One region of the Bradyrhizobium sp. BR2003 genome, then DNA from elsewhere that is predicted to be linked to it. Evidence: predicted binding sites of a transcription regulator. Region 1 holds the regulator's gene; the other holds the start of a gene.
The links. Region 1 encodes PhoB, which activates phosphate uptake and scavenging genes when phosphate is short. Its sites were predicted from a motif close to TGTCATNNANCTGTCAT; they were not measured.

Region 1 (7,812 bases):
CGGACCTTCGGTCCGGGTCTGCAGAATGAAGCGGCCCTCGAACTTGACCGACGAGCCGAGCAGCGTGGTCAGCACAATAGCCTCGCCGAGCAGCTTGCCGACCGCGGGCGGATAATCGTGCTTGTGCAGGATCTCGTCGAGCGCGGGGCCGAGCCGGGTCAGCCGGCCGCGCAGGTCCAGCGCGCCGACCTCGAAGGCCAGCACGGCATCGTCGACAGGAATCGCTGAGGGCGCGCGAACCGGCGCCTCGGGCGTGATTTTGATGTCGGGAGATTGTGAAACCATGGCGCTCTATCTGGGGTCTCGGACCGCAAAACGAAAGGGGTTCACCGGAACGGATCTATCCGTCGTCCCTGCGAAAGCAGGGACCCATAACCACCAATGTGAGTTGCTGCATCAAGCTGGGGCCCCAGCCTTCACAACAATTGACAGCGGTGGTTATGGGTCCCGGGTCGCACTTCGCTTGCCCGGGACGACAACGCTTACTGATCTACGACTACACGACCGCGTCGAAACACCAGGCCAGGATGCCCTTCTGCGCATGCAGGCGGTTTTCCGCCTCGTCGAACACCACGGATTGCGGCCCGTCGATCACCTCGTCGGTGACCTCCTCGCCGCGATGCGCGGGCAGGCAATGCATGAACAGCGCGTCCGGCTTGGCGAGCGACATCAGCTTGGCATTGACCTGATAGGGCCGCAGCACGTTGTGGCGGTGCTCGCCCTCCTTGTCGCCCATCGACACCCAGGTGTCGGTGACGACGCAGTCGGCGCCGCGCACGGCGGCCTCCGGATCGCTGCCGAGCATGATCGGCGCGCCGGTCGCCTTGATCCAGTCGCGCATCGGCTTCTTCGGCGACAGTTCCGGCGGGGTCGCGACATTGAGCTGGAACTTGAACCGCTCGGCGGCATGCGCCCAGGAGGCCAGCACGTTGTTGTCGTCGCCGGTCCAGGCCACGGTCTTGCCCTCGATCGAGCCGCGATTTTCCTCATAGGTCATGAGGTCGGCCATCACCTGGCAGGGATGCGAACGCCGGGTCAGGCCGTTGATGACGGGGACGGTGGCGTGGGCCGCGAGCTCGAGCAGCGCGTCATGGTTGAGGATGCGGATCATGATCGCATCGACATAGCGCGACAGCACGCGCGCGGTGTCGGCGATGGTCTCACCGCGGCCGAGCTGCATCTCGGCACCGGTCAGCATGATGGATTCACCGCCGAGCTGGCGCATGCCGACGTCGAACGACACCCTTGTGCGGGTCGACGGGCGCTCGAAGATCATCGCCAGCGTCTTGCCTTCGAGCGGCTTCCTGCCCTTCTCATGCGCCTTCAGCTTCGCCTTCATGGCGGCTCCGGCGGACAGCATGTTGCGCAGCTCGCCGAGCGGCAGCTCGTTGATATCGAGGAAGTGACGGACCGGCTTGCTCATCATCCCGCCGCCTTCTTCGGCTGGACCGCCGACAGCACAGAGCACGCGCGCTCGAGCGCGGTGATCGACGTATCGATCTCGGCCTCGGTCACGATCAGCGGCGCCAGGAACCGCACCACATTGTCGCCGGCGCCGACGGTAAGCAGCTTCTCGTTGCGCAGTGCTGCGATCAGGTCGCCCGACGGCACCACCGCCTTGACGCCGATCAACAGCCCCTCGCCGCGCACCTCCGACAGCACACCGGGATAGCGGTCGACGACGGACGCGAGCTTCTGCTTGAGCAAGAGCGACATCTTCTGCACATGCTCGAAGAAGCCGGGTTTCAGCATGACGTCGAGCACGGCATTGGCGGCGGCGACCGCGAGCGGATTGCCGCCGAAGGTCGAGCCGTGCGAGCCGGGCGCCATGCCTTCGGCCGCTTTCGCGGTCGCCAGCACCGCGCCGATCGGGAAACCGCCGCCGAGCGCCTTGGCCAGCGACATCACATCCGGCGTGACGCCGGTGCGCTTGTAGGCGAACAGCTCGCCGGTGCGCCCCATGCCGGTCTGCACCTCGTCGAATGCCAGCAGCAGGCCATGCTCGTCGCACAGCGCGCGCAGCGCCTTGAAGAACGCCTGCGGCGCCGAGCGCACGCCGCCCTCGCCCTGCACCGGCTCGATCAGGATGCCGGCGGTGTGCGGACCGATCGCCTTCTTCACCGCCTCGATGTCGCCATGCGGCACCTGGTCGAAGCCGTCCATCGGCGGGCCGAAGCCCTCGAGATATTTCGCCGAGCCGGTCGCCGCCAGCGTGCCCAGCGTGCGGCCGTGGAAGGCGCCCTCGAAGGTGATGATGCGGTAGCGCTCGCCATGGCCCTTGGAGAAGTGATAGTGGCGGACCAGCTTGATCACGCCCTCCATCGCTTCCGCGCCCGAATTGCAGAAGAACACGAAGTCGGCAAAGCTCTGCTCGCACAGCCGCGCGGCAAGCGCCTCGCCATCCGGGCTCTTGAACAGGTTCGACATGTGCCAGAGCTTGGTCGCCTGTTCCTGCAGCGCCTTGACCAGATGCGGATGCGCGTGCCCGAGCGCGTTGACCGCGACGCCCGAGGTGAAATCGAGATAACGGTCGCCGTTGGTTGCGATCAGCCAGGCGCCCTCACCGCGCTCGAAGCCGAGATCGACCCTGGCGAAGACGGGGAGCAGATGCGACGTGGCAGCGTTGGTCATGGCGTTCACTGACGGTTTTTAAGCCGACAATTGCCGCGCGCCTTGACGCCAGCGCAGCAACGGCCAGCTTCGGAAAACAAAACGGCCGCCTTTGCGGGCGGCACGTGGCGGGCATTCTATGCTGCGGTCAGTAAGTGTCAATCGCCACGAAGTGGCCTTCCTGCAATGCGAAACGAGCGCAATCCGGAGCATTCCGGTGCGGTGGAAAAGCCTCATCGCAACGCTTAACTGTGTGGGAACATGTGGACGCACGGCCGCGGACTCTTGCGCCAGAGTCACGCCATATTGTAGCGTTTGGCCTGTCGGGTACGACATCTCGTGCGGCAGTACTGGACCCTCTAAGTAGCCTTCGTGTCTCGCGTAACGTTCGGGCGCAACACCGTGCCCGGCGAGGGCTAAGGGATTCTGGCCGCAGGGATATTTGTCCAGATTGGCTCGCAGCGCCGCTCCAATGATTGGCCGGCGCTACGCGAAGGGAAGAATGCGATGACTGTATTGACCTGGTCCGACGATCGCGTCGAGCAGCTAAAGAAGCTCTGGGAGTCCGGCCTGTCGGCCAGCCAGATCGCGGCGGAACTTGGCAATGTGACGCGAAACGCCGTGATCGGCAAAGTGCATCGGCTCGGCCTCTCCGGCCGCGCCAAGGCACCCTCGACGGCCGCGCCGCGGCAGCGCAAGGCCCGCCCTGCCCAGCACATGATGCGGGTGGCGCGGCCGGTGTCGCGCGGCAACACCGCGCTGGCGCACTCCTTCGAGGTCGAGATGGAGCCCGATCCGATCTCCTACGACAATGTGGTGCCGATGAGCCAGCGGCTGTCGCTGCTCGAGCTCAACGAGGCCACCTGTCACTGGCCGGTCGGCGATCCCTCGAGCCCGGAATTCTTCTTCTGCGGCGGCAAGGCGCTCGCCGGCCTGCCCTATTGCGCGCATCACTCGCGCGTCGCCTACCAGCCCGCCGCCGACCGCCGCCGGCCGTCGGCGAAACCGCAGATCAAGTGAGCACTCGGGAAACTACGGAAGACCTGAAAAACAAATCCCCGCGAAAGCGGGGATTTTTTTGTGGCTCGTAGCCCGGATGCATTACCCGCGTCGCCCCGGCGAAAGTCGGGACCCATACGCCGCGGCCGGCGCAATCGGCAAGCGGCCAGACGGCTTTCTAACAACACCCATTGGTGGTTATGGGTCCGGCTTTCGCCGGGACGACGCCATGTCACGGCTTGTGATGGCCACGCGCCCGTTACGGCTGCGGCTCGGCCTTGGCAAAGCGGTCGTCGAGCGCGTAGCCCGCGCCGCGCACGGTGCGGATCGGATCCTGCTCGCGGCCGGGATTGAGCAGCTTGCGCAGGCGGCCGATATGCACGTCGACGGTGCGCTCATCTATGTAGATGTCGCGGCCCCAGACGCTGTCGAGCAGCTGCTCGCGGCTGAACACGCGGCCGGGATGCTCGAGGAAGAATTCGAGCAGGCGATACTCGGTCGGCCCGAGATCGATCGGACGGCCCGAGCGCGCCACGCGGCGCTTCTCGCGGTCAAGCTCGATGTCGCCATAGGTCAGCACGGTCGCAAGCCGCTCCGGGCTCGCGCGGCGCAACAGGCCCTTCACCCGCGCCAGCAGTTCCGGCACCGAGAACGGCTTGACGATGTAATCGTCGGCGCCGGTAGCAAGCCCGCGCACGCGCTCGCTTTCCTCGCCGCGCGCGGTCAGCATGATGATCGGAAGCTGCTTGGTCTCGGGCCGCGCCCGCAGGCGGCGGCACAGCTCGATGCCGGACAGGCCCGGCAGCATCCAGTCGAGGACCACGAGGTCGGGAACGCGCTCCTTCAGCCTCGTGTCGGCATCGTCGCCGCGCCCCACCGTCTCGACATCGTAGCCTTCCGCATCGAGGTTGTAGCGCAACAGCGTCGTCAGCGCTTCCTCGTCTTCGACTACCAGAATGCGTGCGCTCATCGGTTTAAGTTCTTTCTCTGTGGTGATCCGTTGCCCAGACGCAAACCGAAACGCTTACTTCCTCGAGCATAGTCCCCGCGGAAACGATTTGTCGCGAGGATCATCCGTTTCGCTCTTGCCGGTTCCGCGCTTGCCGATCATGCCTCAGTTGCCCGGCACCGTGGTGGCAAAAGTGGTCATGTCCCCCTTCGGGCGCTTGTCGGTGATCTGCTGGCCCTCGATCATGTAGAACACGGTCTCGGCGATATTGGTGGCGTGATCGCCGATCCGCTCGATGTTCTTGGCGCAGAACATCAGATGGATGCAGAACGAGATGTTGCGCGGATCTTCCATCATGTAGGTGAGCAGTTCGCGGAACAGCGAGGTGCAGATCGCATCGACCTCCTCGTCGCCCTTCCAGACGTTCATCGCCGCCGGCAGGTCGTGCGCGGCGTAGGCGTCGAGCACCGACTTGACCTGCGACAGCACGAGGTCGGTCATGTGCTCGAGGCCGCGGATCAGCTTCAGCGGCTGGAAATCGCTCTCCAGCGCCGCGACGCGCTTGCCCATGTTCTTGGCGAGGTCGCCGATCCGCTCGAGGTCGGTCGCGACGCGCATCGCGCTGACGATCTCGCGCAGGTCGATCGCCATCGGCTGGCGGCGCGCGATCGTCAGCACCGCGCGCTCTTCGATGTTGCGCTGCAGATTGTCGATCTCGATGTCGGCGGCGACCACGCGCTTGCCGAGCGCGACGTCGCGACGGATCAGCGCGTCGACCGACTCGGTAATCATCCGCTCGACCAAGCCGCCCATCTCGGCGACCAGGCGGGTCAACTCCTGCAGGTCGCTGTCGAATGCCTTGGCGGTATGTTCAGAAGCCATCGCTTGTCTCCCTCAACCATGATCCCGGGGATCATGGTTTCGTGTCCTGAATTTTAGCATGATCCGATCGGAAAACCGGTTCCCACTTTTCGGATCAAGCTCTAGCCGAACCGGCCGGTGATGTAGTCCTGGGTGCGCCGATCGCTCGGTGAGGTGAAGATCTTGTTGGTGTCGTCGAACTCGATCAGCTCACCGAGATACATGAAGGCGGTCTTGTCGGAGACGCGCGCCGCCTGCTGCATGTTGTGAGTGACGATCGCGATCGTGTAGTCCTCGGAGAGCTCCTGGATCAGCTCCTCGACCTTGGCGGTCGAGATCGGGTCGAGCGCCGAGCACGGCTCGTCGAACAGGATCACCTCGGGGCGCACCGCCACGGTGCGCGCGATGCACAGGCGCTGCTGCTGGCCGCCGGAGAGCGACAGGCCGGAGGCATTCAGCTTGTCCTTGACCTCGTTCCACAGCGCGCCGCCGCGCAACGCCTTCTCGACCCGGTCGTCCATCTCGGACTTCGAGATCTTCTCGTAGAGGCGGATGCCGAAGGCGATGTTCTCGTAGATCGTCATCGGGAACGGCGTCGGCTTCTGGAACACCATGCCGACCCGCGCGCGCAGCAAGTTGAGGTCGAGCTTGGGGTCGAGAATGTTGGTCTGGTCCAGCATCAGCTGGCCGACCGCGCGCTGGCCCGGATAGAGGTCGTACATCCGGTTGAAGATGCGCAGCAGGGTCGACTTGCCGCAGCCGGACGGGCCGATGAACGCCGTGACGCGGTTGGTGCCGAGCGTCAGGTTGATGTTCTTCAGCGCATGGTGTTCGCCGTAGTAGAAGTTGAGGTTGCGCACCGTGACTTTCGGCGGCGCTTCAGGCAGCGGAACCTGGGGAACGTGGCCCGCGGCAGTCGTGGAGACGGAAAGCTCGGTCATTTTGCGGCCCTTTCGGCACCAAGGATACGCGCGCCGATATTCAACGCGAGCACGGTGAATGTGATGAGCAGCGCACCGCTCCACGCCAGCTCTTTCCAGTAGGCGTAGGGGCTCTGCACGAAGTTGTTGATGGTCACCGGCAGGTTGGCCATCGTCTTGGTCAGGTCCAGGCTGAAGAACTGGTTCGACAGCGCGGTGAACAGCAGCGGCGCGGTCTCACCGGCGACGCGGGCGGTCGCCAGCAGCACGCCGGTGATCAGGCCGCTGCGCGCAGCACGATAAGCGATCCGCTTGATCACCAGCGAACGCGGCAGGCCGAGCGCGGAGGCGGCCTCGCGCAGCGGATTGGGCACCAGGAGCAGCATGTCCTCGGTGGTGCGCAGCACGACCGGGATGACGATCACCGCGAGCGCGAGGCTGCCTGCGATCGCCGAGAAGCCGCGCATCGGCACCACCACCGCGCCATAGATGAACAGGCCGATGATGATCGAGGGCGCGCTGAGCAGGATGTCGTTGATGAAGCGGATCACCGAAGTCAGCTTGTCGTTCTTGCCGTATTCGGCAAGGTAGGTGCCGGCGAACAGGCCGAGCGGCGCGCCGATGCCGACGCCGATCACGGTCATGATGAGCGAGCCGACGATGGCGTTGAGCAGGCCGCCTTCGGTCGAGCCGGGCGGCGGCGTGTTCTGGGTGAACAGCTGTACGCTGAGGCCGGCAATGCCGTTATAGAGCAGCGTGATCAGGATCAGCGCCAGCCAGGTGACGCCGAACAGCGCCGCGCCGACACAGAGTGCGCGAATGACGATGTCGCTGCGGCGGCGGGATTTGTAGATCGGGTTCATGGCGTTACTTCCCCGCCTTCTTTTCAAGCCGCATCAGCATCAGCCGCGCGCCTGCGAGCACGAAGAAGGTCAGCACGAACAACAGCAGACCGAGCAGGATCAGGCCGGACTGGTGCAGGCCGTCGCTCTCGGCGAATTCGCTAGCGATCGCCGCCGAGATCGTGGTGCCCGGCGCGAAGATCGACGACGAGATCCGGAACGAATTGCCGATGATGAAGGTCACCGCCATGGTCTCGCCGAGGGCACGGCCGAGCGCCAGCATGATGCCGCCGATCACGCCGACGCGGGTGTAGGGGATCACGACGTTGCGGACGACTTCCCAGGTGGTGCAGCCCATGCCGTAGGCGGCTTCCTTCAGCACCGACGGCACGGTCTTGAACACGTCGACCGAGATCGCGGTGATGAAGGGCAGCACCATGATCGCAAGGATCAGCGCGGCGTTGAACAGGCTGAGATAGGACGGCGGGCCGGCGAACACCGCACCCAGCACCGGAACGCCTTCGAACATCCGGATCATGAAGGGCTGGAATGTGTTGGCCAGGAACGGGCCCAGCACGAAGAAGCCCCACATGCCGTAGATGATCGAGGGAATGCCGGCGAGCAGCTCGAT
Region 2 (7,812 bases), on a different contig from region 1:
TTGCGACCTGGTTCCTGATCGAGAAGACGCAGCTCGGCGCCTATCTGCGCGCCGCGACCGAGAATCCGACGCTGGTGCGCGCGTTCGGCATCAACGTGCCGCGCATGATCACGCTGACCTACGGGCTCGGCGTCGGTCTTGCCGCGCTCGCCGGCGTGCTGTCGGCGCCGATCAACCAGGTCCGCCCGCTGATGGGCGCCGATCTCATCATCGTGGTGTTCGCGGTGGTCGTGATCGGCGGCATGGGCTCGATCATGGGATCGATCATCACCGGCTTCGCGCTCGGCGTGATCGAGGGACTGACCAAGTATTTTTATCCCGAGGCCTCCAACACCGTGGTGTTTGTCCTGATGGTGGTGGTGTTGCTGGTGAAGCCAACGGGACTGACGGGACGGGCGGCTTGATATGTCAGCATTGACCGACGATACACTTCCGATCACGCCGCGCGCGATGCGCGACGAGATGATCGTATTCGCTGCGATGGCGCTGCTGCTGGCGATCGTGCCGTGGACGGGGATCTATCCGTTCTTCGTCATGCAGGCGCTGTGCTTCGCGCTGCTCGCCTGCGCCTTCAACCTCCTGATCGGCTATGGCGGCCTGCTGTCGTTCGGCCACGCGATGTTCCTCGGCACCGCCGGTTACGTCTCGGCGCACGCGCTGAAGGTGTGGGGACTGTCGCCCGAACTCGGCATCCTGGTCGGCACCGCGGCCGCGGCCTTGCTCGGCCTCGCCACCGGCTACATCTCGATCAAGCGGCAGGGCATCTATTTCTCGATGATCACGCTGGCGCTGTCGCAGCTGCTCTACTTCATCTACCTGCAGGCGCCGTTCACCCATGGTGAGGACGGCATCCAGGGCATCCCGCAGGGCCACCTGCTCGGGATCTTCGACCTGTCGAAGCCGATGGTGCTCTATTACGTCGTGCTGGTCGGCTTCCTCGCCGGCTTCCTGCTGATCTACCGCACCATCAACTCGCCGTTCGGCGAGGTGCTGAAGTCGATCCGCGAGAACGAGCCGCGGGCGATATCGCTCGGCTACAAGACCGACCAGTACAAGCTGCTCGCCTTCATCCTGTCGGGCACGCTGGCGGGCTTTGCCGGCTCGCTGAAGGTGTTCGTGGCGCAGAATGCCTCGCTCACCGACGTGCACTGGTCGATGTCCGGTGAAATCGTGCTGATGACGCTGGTCGGCGGTCTCGGCACCATCTTCGGCCCGGTGGTCGGCGCCTTCGTGATCATCGCCATGCAGCAATATCTCGCCGGTTTCGGCCAGTGGGTGACGGTGATCCAGGGCGTGATCTTCGTGGCCTGCGTGCTGCTGTTCCGGCGCGGCCTGGTCGGCGAGCTGGCCCACCTGTTGCGGCGGTCGCTGTAGGGCAGGTCTCGGCGATTTTCGGCCGACATAGCGGTGGACGACCGCCCGTTTGGGCGGTCGATCCCGATGCTTTCCCCGCCAGATGCTCTATGACAGTTCTGTGACAGCCGCTAAAAGGGCTGCCCCGGAACGATGGAACTGAGACATGCTGCGGTGGTTTCGCGCTTTCCTGCCCAAGGAAGAGCGCTTTTTCGACCTGTTCGCCCGCCACGCCCGGACCTCGGTGCAGTGCGCATTGGCGTTGCAGGACATGCTGAAGGGCGGGGAGGAGACACCCGTCTTTTGCCAGCGCGTCAATCAGTTCGAGAACGACGCCGATAGCGTCACCCGCGAGGTCCTGACCGCGGTTCGCCGCACCTTCATCACCCCGTTCGATCGCGGCGATATCAAGAACCTGATCACCTCGATGGACGACGCGGTCGACCAGATGCAGGCGACCGCAAAGGCGGTCATGCTGTTCGAGGTGCGCGAGTTCGAGCCGCCGATGCGCGAGATGGGCGGCCTGATCGTCGAATGTGCCAATCTGGTCGGCCGCGCGCTGCCCCTGTTGCAGTCGATCGGCCACAACGTCTCGATGCTGACCCAGATCACCGAGGAGCTGACCAAGCTCGAGGGCCGGGTCGACGATCTCCAGGATATCGGGCTCAAGGAGCTGTTCCTGAAGCACCGCGACGCCAACACGATGGACTACATCGTCGGCGCGGAGATCTACGATCATCTCGAGAAAGTGGCTGACCGCTTCGACGACGTCGCCAACGAGATCAACTCGATCGTGATCGAGCAAGTGTAGCGGAGTCGTTCACGTGGACGCCACGCTGGGTCTTCCGATTCTGACCATCCTGATCGCGGTCGCGCTGCTGTTCGACTTCCTGAACGGCCTGCACGACGCCGCGAACTCGATCGCGACCATCGTCTCGACCCGCGTGCTGCGGCCGCAATATGCGGTGTTCTGGGCGGCGTTCTTCAACTTCGTCGCGTTCCTGGTGTTCGGCCTGCACGTTGCCAATACCATCGGCACCGGGATCATCGAGCCGTCGGTGGTGGATGCGACCGTGATCTTCGCCGCGCTGGTCGGCGCGATCGTCTGGAACGTGATCACCTGGGCGCTGGGCATTCCGTCGTCGAGCTCGCACGCGCTGATCGGCGGCCTGGTCGGCGCCGGCATGGCGAAGGCGGGCATTTCGGCGGCGGTGTGGAGCGGGCTCTCCAAGACGTTGCTCGCGATCGTGCTGTCGCCGCTGGTCGGCTTCCTGCTGGCGCTGGTGCTGGTCGCGATCGTGTCCTGGCTCTCGGTGCGCTCGACGCCGTTCGCGGTCGATCGCGCCTTCCGCATCCTGCAATTCGCCTCGGCGTCGCTCTATTCGCTCGGCCATGGCGGCAACGACGCGCAGAAGACCATGGGCATCATCGCCGTGCTGCTCTATTCGCAGGGCCATCTCGGCGACACCTTCGAGATTCCGTTCTGGGTGGTGCTGGCCTGCCAGAGCGCGATGGCGCTGGGCACCTTGATGGGCGGCTGGCGGATCGTCCGCACCATGGGGCTGCGGATCACCAAGCTGACGCCGATGCAGGGTTTTTGCGCCGAAACCGGCGGCGCCGCGACGCTGTTCATGGCGACCTATCTCGGGGTTCCCGTATCGACCACACACACCATCACCGGCGCCATCGTCGGCGTCGGCGCGGCACGGCGGCTCTCCGCCGTGCGCTGGAATGTAGCGAGCTCGATCGTCTACGCCTGGGTGATCACGATCCCGGCGTCGGCCGCGGTCGCAGCCGCGAGCTATTGGGCGGTGCAGATTCTGAGGTAGCGTTTTCGAGCGAAGCGGAAGCCGGTTCGTGTTAAGAAAACGCGCCCCAAGGAAGTCATCAGCCGACCAGCTTCAGCCCGACGATGCCGGACACGATCAGCCCGATGCTGGCCAGCCGCATCGCGGTCGCGGGTTCGCCGAGCAGGATGATGCCGAGCGCCGCGGTGCCGACCGCGCCGATCCCGGTCCAGACTGCATAGGCGGTTCCAATCGGCAGCGTCTTGAGCGCGAGGCCAAGCAGGATCACGCTGCCGGCCATCGCCGCCAGCGTCAGCACCGACGGCACCAGCCGCGAGAAACCTTCTGTATATTTCAGCCCGATCGCCCAGCCGATCTCGAGCAGGCCAGCGGTGAACAGAATGGTCCAAGCCATCACGAACCCTCCAGAAAAGGCAGGGTCGTCCCCGCGAATGGTATGGTGAGGAGAAGGTCGTCCTTCCGGTGCCTATATGGGGACGGTGCGGCCGTTCCGCATTGCGACAAAACGCCCTTGATTGCGCCCGTTTTCCCTGCCAAATGCCCCGCCATGTCCGACATTTCAGTTTCAGCCGAATCGCCGTCCCGCTCGCCGCTTTCAGAGGAAGTGGCGCGACGGCGCACCTTCGCGATCATCTCGCACCCGGACGCCGGCAAGACCACGCTGACGGAAAAGCTGCTGCTGTTCGGCGGCGCCATCAATCTCGCGGGCCAGGTCAAGGCCAAGGGCGAGCGGCGCAACACGCGCTCGGACTGGATGAAGATCGAGCGCGAGCGCGGCATCTCGGTCGTCACTTCGGTGATGACCTTCGAGTTCAACGACCTCGTGTTCAACCTGCTGGACACGCCGGGCCACGAGGACTTTTCGGAAGATACCTACCGCACGCTGACCGCGGTCGATTCCGCGGTCATGGTGATCGACGCCGCGAAAGGCATCGAGGCGCGCACCCGAAAGCTGTTCGAGGTGTGCCGGCTGCGCGACATCCCGATCATCACCTTCATCAACAAGATGGACCGCGAGAGCCGCGACACCTTCGAGCTTCTGGACGAGATCGAGAAGACGCTGGCGCTCGACACCACGCCGATGACCTGGCCGGTCGGCCGCGGCCGCGACTTCCTCGGCACCTATGACGTCGTCAATGGCGGCGTGCGGCTGCTGGAGGGCGGCGGCGCCAAGACCGGCGCCACCGAGCAGATCGACATCGCCGATCTCGGCAAGCGCAACCCCAATCTCGACGTCGCCGAGGTCAAGGACGAGCTCGCGCTGGCCTCGGAAGCCTGCAAGCCGTTCGAGCTCGCGGCGTTCCGCGAAGGCCATCTGACGCCGGTCTATTTCGGCAGCGCGCTGCGCAATTTCGGTGTCGGCGATCTGCTGGAAGGCCTCGGCAAGTTCGCGCCGGCGCCGCGCGCGCAGGACTCGGATTTGCGCAAGGTCGAGGCATCGGAGCCGCGCATGAGCGCATTCGTGTTCAAGATCCAGGCCAACATGGATCCGAACCACCGCGACCGCATCGCCTTCGCCCGGCTGTGCTCGGGCAAGCTCAGCCGCGGTATGAAGGCCAAGCTGGTGCGCACCGGCAAGAACATGAGCCTGTCGAGCCCGCAGTTCTTCTTCGCGCAGGACCGCTCGGTCGCCGACGAGGCCTTTGCCGGCGACGTCGTCGGCATTCCGAACCACGGCACGCTGCGGATCGGCGACACCCTGACCGAGGGCGAGGATCTGACCTTTGTCGGCGTGCCGAGCTTCGCGCCGGAAATCGTCCGCCGCGTCCGGCTGACCGATGCGATGAAGGCGAAGAAGCTGAAGGAAGCCTTGCAGCAGATGTCGGAGGAGGGCGTCGTGCAGGTGTTCCGCCCGCGCGACGGCGCGCCGGCGCTGGTCGGCGTGGTCGGCCCGCTGCAGCTCGACGTGCTGAAGGCGCGGCTCGATGCGGAATATTCGCTGCCGGTCGAGTTCGAGATCTCTGAATTCTCGCTGGCGCGCTGGATCTCGTCCGACGACCGCAAGCAGCTCGACGCGTTCATCGCCGCCAACAATTCCGGCATCGCCGACGACGTCGACGGTGATCCCGTGTTCATGGCCAAGAACGAGTTCTATCTCGGCTACACCCGTGAGCGCGCCGAGGGCATCACCTTCTCCAACGTCAAGGACGTGAAGAAGAAGGCGTAGCCTCCGCAGACTCGGTGTCGTCCCCCGGCTGGACCCGGGGACCCGGTACGCCGCGGCCTTAGCGGTCAATCACAGCGGTCTCTCGAATACGGGATCGCCCGGTCGAGCGGGGCGATGACAGACAGTGCGGTGATGGCGATAAAAGCGCGAGGACGTGAACGCGGCCCCGCTTGCCGCGGTCCGGCTGCGGCACCATTTTCCCCGGAGCGCAATCCGGGTTCGCCTGCATGCTCCGACGCGTCGTCATCTGCCTCGCTTTTGCCGTGCTGGCCTTTGCGCTCGCGGGCGCTGCCTCCGCGCGGCAGCGGCATCAGACCAACCCGGTGCCGTTCGCGCACACGCCCTGCAGCGTGCTCGACAGCGGGCCCTGCATCCCATCCTATTGCAGCGTGTTCAACCACGGGCCATGCCTGCCCGAGATCGATTATCCGTACGGCGAAAATCTCCAGCTCACGATCCTGACCGTGCCACCGCAGGATCAGGCCGAGAAGTACCGCAAGCCGGATCATGATCTCGATACCATCGGCGATCTCTTCGCCGCGCTGCGCGCCTGCTGGGCGCCGCCACCGCCGGACGACGCGCGCGAGGGCATGCAGATGTCGGTGCGCTTCAGCTTCAAGCGGACCGGCGAGATGATCGGCGCGCCGCGCCTGACATTTTCGACGCGCGGCATCCCGGCCGACACCCGCACCACCTACCTCAATGCGATCAATGCCTCGCTGGATGCCTGCCTGCCGCTGAAATTCACCGGCGGATTGGGCGGGGCGCTGGCCGGCCGGCCGATCATGATCCGCTATGTCGACAACCGCGAGCTGGCCAAATCGGCCGACAAGCCGTGAGACACGTCGTTCCGGGGCGCGCTTTACCTCGAGATTCCGGGCCCGGCCCTGCGGGTCATCCCGGAATGACGGAGCGCGTGGCTGACGCATTGCCACCCGCCCGGCGAAGGTGATACGCGAGGGCATTGATCGATCAGGGGAGGAACATCGTGGGACTGCTCGTCATGATCCTGGGTCTCGTGCTGTTCCTCGGCGTCCATGTGCTGTCCAGCCTGCGCGAGATGCGCGCCGGCCTGATCAAGGCGATGGGCGAGGGCGTCTACAAGATCGCCTATTCGCTCGCCTCCGCGGCCGGGCTCGTGCTGATCATCTGGGGCTTTGCGCATTATCGCGCGACCGGATGGATCGACGTCTGGACGCCGCCGACAGCGTTCAAGCACATCGCGGTGGCGCTGATGCTGCCCGCCGTCATCCTGGTCGTCGCCTCCTATCTCCGCGGCCGCATCTACACCACGCTGAAGCATCCGATGCTCGCCGGCGTCAAGCTGTGGGCGTTCGCGCATCTGCTCGCCAATGGCGATCTCGGCTCGATCATCCTGTTCGGCTCGTTTCTCGGTTGGGCGGTCTATGACCGCATCTCGCTGAAGCGCCGCGCGGATGCCGGCGCGCCGCCGATTCCGGTGGGGGGCCCAACCAACGACCTGATCGCGATTGCGGTCGGTGTCATCGTCTATCTGGCGCTGGCGTTTGCGTTCCACCCGGTCGTGATCGGCGTGCCTGTCATGGGAGCCTGACTATGTCTGTTCAATCCGCCATCAAGCGCAAGACCGCGCCCGATCTCCGCGCCCGCAAGAACGGCGAGCCGATCGTGATGCTGACGTCGTACCATGCGCACACCGCGGCGCTGCTCGACAAGCATTGCGACGCCATCCTGGTCGGCGACTCCCTCGGCAACGTGATGCATGGATTCGAGACCACGGTGCCGGTCACGCTCAACATGATGATCCTACAGGGCCGCGCGGTGATGCGCGGCTCGCAAGCTGCGCTGGTCGTGGTCGACATGCCATTCGGCTCCTATGAAGAGTCGAAGGAGCAGGCGTTCCGGTCGGCGGTGCGGATCATGAAGGAGACGCTGTGCGGCGCGGTCAAGCTCGAGGGCGGCGTGCGGATGGCCGAGACGGTGGCGTTCCTGTCCGAGCGCGGCATTCCGGTGATGGGTCATATCGGGCTGACGCCGCAATCGATCAACACGCTCGGCTCGTTCCGCGCGCAGGGGCGCGAGGAGGAGAACTGGGCGCCGATCGAGAACGACGCCAGGGCTATCGCGGAGGCGGGCGCGTTCTCGATCGTGGTCGAGGCGGTCGCCGAGCCGCTGGCGCGCAAGATCACGCAAGCGATCGCCGTTCCCACCATCGGTATCGGCGCCAGCGCGGCCTGCGACGGCCAGGTGCTGGTGCTGGAGGACATGCTCGGCCTGTCGTCGCGCGCGCCGAAATTCGTACGCCGCTACGGCAATCTCGGCCCCGCGATCGAGGAGGCGGTCGCTGGCTATGCGCGCGACGTGAAGAGCCGCGCCTTCCCGGGGCCGGAGCACGTCTACGGCATGAAGAAGAGCTGACGGGGCAGACATGGACTGGTCGCAGCACGCAATTCCGCCGATGCGGCTCGAGCCGCGCTTCGGCGACCGCGTCGTGCCGGCTTTTCC

Region 2: E2I15_RS35120 (DUF47 domain-containing protein) is a predicted target of PhoB. The motif match lies at 1,464-1,480, and genes of this name have one in related genera.

What each region holds. Positions count from the first base shown of each region.
Region 1 covers NZ_SMYJ01000033.1:9,727-17,538, forward strand. Annotated here, with positions in the region: gene E2I15_RS28240 (Hsp33 family molecular chaperone) at 1-285, opposite strand, end outside; gene argF (ornithine carbamoyltransferase) at 497-1,423, opposite strand; gene E2I15_RS28250 (aspartate aminotransferase family protein) at 1,423-2,631, opposite strand; gene E2I15_RS28255 (GcrA family cell cycle regulator) at 3,118-3,630, shown strand; gene phoB (phosphate regulon transcriptional regulator PhoB) at 3,869-4,579, opposite strand; gene phoU (phosphate signaling complex protein PhoU) at 4,724-5,440, opposite strand; gene pstB (phosphate ABC transporter ATP-binding protein PstB) at 5,542-6,360, opposite strand; gene pstA (phosphate ABC transporter permease PstA) at 6,357-7,202, opposite strand; gene pstC (phosphate ABC transporter permease subunit PstC) at 7,207-7,812, opposite strand, start outside.
Region 2 covers NZ_SMYJ01000045.1:162,734-170,545, reverse strand. Annotated here, with positions in the region: gene E2I15_RS35130 (branched-chain amino acid ABC transporter permease) at 1-404, shown strand, start outside; gene E2I15_RS35125 (branched-chain amino acid ABC transporter permease) at 406-1,374, shown strand; gene E2I15_RS35120 (DUF47 domain-containing protein) at 1,520-2,164, shown strand; gene E2I15_RS35115 (inorganic phosphate transporter) at 2,178-3,182, shown strand; gene sugE (quaternary ammonium compound efflux SMR transporter SugE) at 3,241-3,555, opposite strand; gene E2I15_RS35105 (peptide chain release factor 3) at 3,709-5,328, shown strand; gene E2I15_RS35100 (UCP034077 family protein) at 5,556-6,167, shown strand; gene E2I15_RS35095 (NnrU family protein) at 6,317-6,901, shown strand; gene panB (3-methyl-2-oxobutanoate hydroxymethyltransferase) at 6,904-7,725, shown strand; gene E2I15_RS35085 (class I adenylate-forming enzyme family protein) at 7,736-7,812, shown strand, end outside.